Linked DNA regions of Paenarthrobacter nicotinovorans. The protein of the gene in region 1 interacts with the protein of each later gene in a pairwise test. Links are inferred from orthologs where the notes say so. Each region holds a gene or a part of one and is shown in the gene's direction. Other genes may lie near its edges.

What was found.
Region 2: the proteins of rplL (region 1) and trhO interact in binary tests that used the Escherichia coli proteins (3 or more experiments, as listed by UniProt). The link is inferred for Paenarthrobacter nicotinovorans from one-to-one orthologs.

Annotation. Positions count from the first base shown.
Region 1 is NZ_CP089293.1:3,068,061-3,071,567, reverse strand. The notes cover bases 490-3,197. They hold rplL (50S ribosomal protein L7/L12), read left to right. Parts: upstream 490-1,508; coding sequence 1,509-1,886; downstream 1,887-3,197. Other genes in these bases: JMY29_RS14255 (acetyl-CoA C-acetyltransferase), read right to left, coding at 2,493-3,197; JMY29_RS14260 (aminoacyl-tRNA deacylase), read right to left, coding at 2,011-2,493; rplJ (50S ribosomal protein L10), read left to right, coding at 842-1,432; JMY29_RS14275 (GNAT family N-acetyltransferase), read left to right, coding at 490-520. In the rest of the region: more of JMY29_RS14275, read left to right, coding at 1-489; more of JMY29_RS14255, read right to left, coding at 3,198-3,507. UniProt on the Escherichia coli protein: The binding site for several of the GTPase factors involved in protein synthesis (IF-2, EF-Tu, EF-G and RF3). Is thus essential for accurate translation.
Region 2 is NZ_CP089293.1:3,440,357-3,443,788, reverse strand. Bases 7-3,002 are described here. They hold trhO (oxygen-dependent tRNA uridine(34) hydroxylase TrhO), read left to right. Parts: upstream 7-1,054; coding sequence 1,055-1,951; downstream 1,952-3,002. Other genes in these bases: JMY29_RS15930 (hypothetical protein), read right to left, coding at 2,554-2,997; JMY29_RS15935 (hypothetical protein), read right to left, coding at 1,960-2,487; JMY29_RS15945 (GNAT family N-acetyltransferase), read right to left, coding at 232-927; JMY29_RS15950 (DEAD/DEAH box helicase), read right to left, coding at 7-148. In the rest of the region: more of JMY29_RS15950, read right to left, coding at 1-6; JMY29_RS15925 (DUF7059 domain-containing protein), read left to right, coding at 3,091-3,432. UniProt on the Escherichia coli protein: Catalyzes oxygen-dependent 5-hydroxyuridine (ho5U) modification at position 34 in tRNAs, the first step in 5-carboxymethoxyuridine (cmo5U) biosynthesis.

The DNA of each region.
Region 1 (3,507 bases):
CTGGACGGACCGCTGCCCGGACGCCTGGCTGGATGCTGTTGCCGCGTTGGAAAACGCAGCAGGCGAGGTTGTGCGTGACGATGCCGAGGACGATGCCCCCGAGGTTGAAGCGAGCGGAATGGTTTTCGACACCGCCGTCCTTCGGGAAACTGAAGACGCCGCATTGGCGCAGGGACGGCGCACGGTTGTTACCGCCGTCGAGCATCTTGAGAGCGGCAAGCTGGTGGGCCTGACCACCATCAGTGTACTGGCCCACCGCCAGGACGTGGTCTTCCAGGACGACACCCTGGTCCTCCAGGAGCACCGCGGAAACAAACTGGGTTTGCTCATCAAAGTGGCCAACATGGAACGGCTCAGCGAGCAGTTTCCGGACGCAAGAGTGATCTACACCTGGAACGCGCCGGAAAACCGTTACCTCCTGACTGTCAACAAGCAGTTGGGGTTCACGACGGCCGGCATCACCGGACTGTGGCAGAAGGAACTGCCGGGCCGGGATAAGGGGCCGGCAGTCTCCGAATAGGGGCAACCGCGAGCTGTAGTGCCGCGCCCCGATTTGGTTTGCCGCACACTGTCCCGTAACCTTGAAGTACCAAAGACCGTCGGTTGATGGGAATCCACTCTTTCGAGCACAGCTCAATTCTGCAGCCACGCCCCTGAGAACAAAGTGAATTCCTTGACGAAGGACCCTGAACATAGGGCGGCCGGCGCAGGTGAACGAAGCTAGTCTCCACGGATCGAACCGTGTTGAGCCAAGCCCCGTGCATCTGCGCGGGGCGTTTTTAGTTTTAGCTCTCGTGAGCGGGGACCCGGAAGACCGGCTTTATTCCCCGGAAGGAGGGTTATGACAACGCCTAGCAAGGTTTCCGCAGTTGCGGAGATCACCAACGATTTCAAGGAATCGAACGCGGCTGTCCTGACCGAATACCGCGGGCTCACTGTTGCACAGCTCAAGGAACTGCGTGTTGCGCTCGGCCAGGACACCAAGTTCTCGGTCGTCAAGAACACCCTGAGCGCCATTGCAGCCAAGGAAGCTGGAGTTGAAGCATTCAACGATCAGCTTGCCGGCCCCACTGCAATCGCCTTCATCAAGGGTGACGCTGTTGCTGCTGCCAAGAGCCTGACGGACTTTGCCAAGGCCAACAAGCAGCTGGTTATCAAGACCGGCGTCTTCGAAGGCAAGGCATTGGACGCAGCAGGAGTTGCCGCACTGGCAGCCCTGGAGTCCCGCGAACTGCAGCTTGCACGCGTTGCTGGTGTCCTCAAGGCTCCCGCATCTGCTGCTGCACGCATCATCGACGCTCTGCGCCTCAAGCTTGAAGAAGAGGGCGGCGCACCTGCACCGGCCGCTGATGAAGCCCCGGCCGAAGAGGCTGCTGCTGAAGAGGTTGCGGCTCCGGCCGAAGCCGCTGAAGCTGCAACCGAAGAGAACTAAGTTCTCCCCCCAAACAAACTCTGGTGTATGGATCGGCATCGTCCGGACCTGCACCAACTAATGGAAGGACGCCACCATGGCGAAGCTCAGCAACGAAGAGCTCATTGAAGCTTTCAAGGAACTGACCATCATCGAGCTCTCCGAGTTCGTCAAGCTCTTCGAAGAGACCTTCGAAGTTACGGCTGCTGCTGTTGCAGTTGCTGGCCCCGCTGCCGGCGGTGCTGCTGAAGCTGCTGAAGAGAAGACTGACTTCGACGTCATCCTCGAAGCTGCTGGCGACAAGAAGATCGCAGTGATCAAGGAAGTTCGCGCCATCACCTCCCTCGGCCTCAAGGAAGCCAAGGACCTGGTTGACAGCGCACCGAAGGCTGTTCTCGAAGGCGCCAACAAGGAAGCCGCAGAGAAGGCAAAGGCTCAGCTCGAAGAAGCTGGCGCAACGGTTACCCTCAAGTAACTCGTTTTGCTTTGGAAGCCCCGTCCGGTTCGCCGGGCGGGGCTTCCTGCGTTAAACAGCAACGCGGGGTCACTTATGGCCCATCCCAAGGGGATTTACCGGCCATAAGTGACCCCGCGTTGCTTTAAGAAGGTTCGCTGATGTCCGCTACGACGGCGCCCAGGGCTGAGGTCAGCGCATCGGCGTCAACAAAAGCGCTGCGTCCGTGTGCCCCGGCTCCCATGGAGATGCGCCGCCCCGTAATCGTGGCGTCGGCGTACACGGGCCATGCCGTGGTGCTGCCCAGGGGAGTGATGGTTCCGCGTTCATAGCCGGTGGCGTCCAACGCCACCTCCGCGGGTGGGAGTGACAACTTATTGACGCCCACCAGCGCGCGCAGCTTGGGCCAGGAGATCTGGCGGTCCCCGGGAATCAAAGCGAAGAGGAAGCTGCCGTCCCGGTGCTTGACCACCAGGGACTTCACAATGTCCGCCGGCCGGATCCCCAGGATGGTGGCGGCCTCTTCCAAGCTGCGCGCTGCGGGACGTTCGACGACGTCGACATCCAGTCCGCGGGCGGCGGCATCGGCAAGGAACCGCTCCGCACCCTCAGTCTCAATGCCGCCCATCAGTCGCGGTACAGCAGTAGTGCTTCGCCCTGGCCGCCTCCGCCGCACAGGGAAACCGCGGCTTTGCCGGTTCCCCGGCGCTTGAGTTCATGGGCAGCATGCAGGGCAAGCCGAGCGCCGGACGCTCCGATCGGATGGCCCAAAGCGATGGCTCCTCCGTGGATGTTGCACTTCTCCAGGGGATAGCGCAGGTCCTTGAGGGACTGCACCGCCACCGACCCGAATGCCTCGTTGATTTCAATGAAGTCGAGGTCTTCGGCCGTCCACCCGGCACGCTTCAACGCCTGGGCGATCGCATTCGACGGCTGGGAGTGCAGCGAGTTGTCAGGCCCGGCAACCTGCCCGGGCTTGCCGACAACGGCGAGGTATTCCAGCCCGTTGTCCCGGGCGAAGCGGCGACTGGTCAGCACGAGTGCGGAGGCGCCGTCGGACAGGGGAGAGGAGTTACCCGCCGTGATGGTGCCGTCCGTCGCAAAGGCGGCCCGCAGTGGGGCGAGGGTTTCCACCGTGGTGTTGGGGCGGACACCTTCGTCCGTGGTGAGGACCAGTGGATCGCCTTTTCGCTGTTTGACCTTCACGGGAGCAATTTCGAGGTCGAAGATTCCGTCCGCGATCGCAGCCGCGGCACGCTGGTGCGAAGCCGCCGCGACCTCGTCCTGGGCCTTGCGGTCTATGCCCAGGGTGACGTTCTTGGTTTCCGTGGACAGACCCATGGATTGCCCGTCGAAAGCGTCGGTGAGGCCGTCGTGGGCGGCAACATCCAATGCCTGGATGGAGCCATACGTCCAGCCCTGGCGGGAACCGGGGAGGAGGTGCGGGGCCCTTGTCATGGACTCCTGGCCGCCCGCGACCACCACGGTGGCATCGCCGCTGCGGATCATGCGCGCGGCATCAATGACTGCTGTCAGACCCGAGAGGCACACCTTGTTGATGGTCACGGCCGGGATGTTCCAGCCCACGCCGGCCGCGATTGCGCTTTGGCGGGCCGGATTCTGTCCGGCACCGGCCTGGAGG
Region 2 (3,432 bases), 370 kb from region 1 along the record:
TGTCGTAAGCAGCCACGACATCCGGATGCACCCAGGCCGGCCAAGGCTCATTGACGGCCTTTCGAGCAGGGATCGTGTGGACATGGCGAAGCTGCTCAGGGTCGGGGGTCCGGCCCAGCAAGGAGATCAGCGAATTCGGTGCAGCCACCGAATCATTCTGTCACTCTACGGAGACGCTGACGGCGGCCCACCGGGGAGCCGCCGTCGAGCCCGGCCGCCAAGCGGCAAACGTCAGGCTCCGGAGAGGTCCGAGCCATCCACTCCGCTGGCCGACATCATGAGCACATGGCACACGACGTCCCAGCCAAGGTGCGAGTAGAGCTTCTGGCCATCAAGGGAGGCCAGGAGGAGGCCGTTCTCGACGTCGTGGGAGAAAGCCTGGGCGGCGAGTGCTTTCATGATGAAGCTGCCCAGCCCGCGGCGCTGGAACCTGGGTTCGGTGACGATCTTGTCGAATACGGCGGTGCCGTCCACCACATACACCCTGCCGCTGGCAGCCACTTCTTCGCCGGAATGCACCACTGCGTAGTGGACCCCGTTGGATTCGGAGGTGGCAAGTTCAAGGTCGTCGTCGGGAAGCCAGGGGTCCTCGGCATCCTGGGTTTCCATGTCGACGATCATCATGGTTTGGGAAGCGGACGTCACTTTCAGGCCCTGTTGTTCGGCCAGGTACTTATACCGTTGGACGTCGTTGGTGAGCACCGTCAGGATCCGGGTGGGGGCTTCTGCGGTTTTGCCCGCCAGGACAGCGAACTCTTCGTCGGAGGGGTCGTGGGCGAAATATTCCCAGTCACCTGTCTTGTCGGCGCGAAGTGCGGCAGGGAAGCGTCCCTCTTGGCGTGACTCATAGCCCCGGCAGCCGGACCAGCCGGCCACCCAGACTTCCAAGAGGTGAGCAATGTCTTCAACCAAGGCGTCTGGACTCATGTAGAGAGAGTATGCCAGCGCTCCCTGAAGGAACAGAGCGAGGTCAGCGGAAGGATCGTTGCTTATTGAATTGTGACGTAGTCCCTCCGGCGCAACCGGATTTTACTGCACCAAGTACCCTTTAACAGTGGCTTTGAACCGAATTGTGCTCTTCTATGGCTTTACCCCGATCGCCGACCCGGACGCCGTGCGTCTGTGGCAGCGCGCCCTCTGCGAAAAGCTGGGCCTCACGGGCAGGATCCTCATTTCCAAGGACGGCATCAACGCCACCGTGGGCGGCGAACTGAACAACATGAAGCAGTACGTCAAAACCACCCGGGAGTACAAGGGTTTCCATGGGATCGACTTCAAATGGTCAGAGGGCAGCGCCGCGGATTTCCCACGGCTCAGCGTCAAGGTCCGCGACGAAATCGTTTCGTTTGGCGCGCCGGGCGAGTTGAAGGTGGATGAGAACGGTGTTGTGGGCGGCGGCAAGCACCTGCAGCCCGAGGAACTTCACGCCTTGGTGGATGCGAAAAAGGCCGGCGGCGACGACGTCGTGTTCTTTGACGGCCGCAATGCGTTCGAAGCCCAAATCGGCAAGTTCAAGGATGCGATCGTGCCGGACGTGGATACCACCCACGACTTCATCAAGGAACTCGATTCCGGCAAGTACGACGACCTCAAGGACAAGCCGGTGGTGACTTACTGCACCGGGGGAATCCGTTGCGAGGTGCTCTCCAGCCTGATGGTCAACCGTGGCTTCAAAGAGGTTTACCAGTTGGATGGCGGCATTGTCCGCTACGGAGAAACGTTCAAGGACCAAGGCCTCTGGGAAGGCTCCCTCTACGTGTTCGACAAGCGCATGCACGTCGAATTCAGCGAAGACGCCAAGACCATCGGCGAGTGCGTGAGGTGCGCATCGCCCACCAACAAGTTCGAGAATTGCTCCAACCCCAGTTGCCGCACGCTCACTCTTTACTGCGCCGAATGTGCGTCAAGCCCGGAAACGCTCCGCTGCCCCGGTGGCTGCGACGCGGCCTGAGCGAAAGCTCATAGCCTGCTTACCCGATACGCAAAGTTCGCATCCGCGCCTGCCCCGACGGTAATGGCAAGCACGGCGTCCTTTTCCAACTGGACCACGCTGACCCGGGCATTGGCACATCCCAGCGTCAGGTCGACGAGTTCTGCCTCGCCCACTTTGACCGAAAACGAAACCCGCCGCGTGCCTCGGCAAGCCAACGTCACCGCGTACGTGCCGCCCGGCAGCTGGACTGTCTGCTCAGTCCTTGACTCGCCGGCGGCCAGGGAGCCGCTGCTTGAATAGAACGCCTGCCCTTGGGATTCGGGCAGAGCGGCCGTGGCCCACTCATCCAGGGCCTTGCCGGTGACCGTTGATTCCAGAGCTGGATCCGGCGGGAGAACCACGTTGGTGGACGTCGGGCCGGGACTGCTCGCGGCCCTGCTGCCGTCTTCGTAGGTATATTCGCAGGCGCTGACGCTTCCGCAGAGCACAAGGAGTGCGACGGCGGCCCTCGCCAGCCGCTGCGCCGCTACGGAGGGAGCTGCCTTGCTGCCCATGAGCTGACTTTACGCCCGTGCGGGCTCCGGCTGAAGGCCGCCCCCGGGGATCGTTGTGGCGGTGTTCTAGCTGCCTGAAGGGACCAGATGGTAGGCAAAGATCAGAGGAGCGTCAACACTGCTGGTTGAGATGCTGACAGGGCCGTTTCCAGGCACCTTGATCTTCACCACATCGAGGCTGGCGTTGCAGGCTGCCGCGGCGTCCGTGATCTTCTTCCCGCCCGAAGAAACCGCGAAGTAGGCCTTGCCGCCGCCATCGCATGCCATGGTGAGCGTGTAATTTCCGGCCGGAACGTCGGCGGACTCCTTAACAAGCGGATCCCGATTGAGGATTTTGCCTGAATCCTCCAACACAGCGGTGCTGGTAGCGGGGAGGACTTTCTCCTTCCACGCAGGGACGTCGGCATCCTGGATGTTGACCGGAGCCTGGCAGGCTGAGACCCCCAGCAGTGCGGCAGCAGCGATGGAAACAAGGCCGGCAAGGCGCCTTGCAGTGGAGAAAGTGAGCATGGATCCAACGCTACCGGGTTCGGAAGGCGTGCTTTGTCCACATAGGGCGACAGACGAACCCATGGGCAGCTGTGCCGCACCTACACTGGCAAGGTGACTGACACAGCTTCCTTGTTTACCGCCGGCAATACTGACGATGCTCCCCGCAGCGACCAGCCGGACCTTCTTCTGGCCCTCTCCTCGGACCTTCGTGCCATCTCCTACACCGTGGACGGAGTGGCCGGGCTCCTGGGCGGGTCAGCCTCGGAAGCGCTGTCCCGGGACCAGCTCGTTCCAGCCCTGTTGGCCAGTGAACGTCAGCTGCTCTCCGAAGACCCGGCCGTCCGGGCGCTGGCCGTCATTGTCCGCCTGTGGCTTTTGGCGGTTCCGCAAAATGTCGCTGATGTCGATGCCGCACTGACCGGAACCGGGTCGAGCGGACTGGAAAGTCTGGGA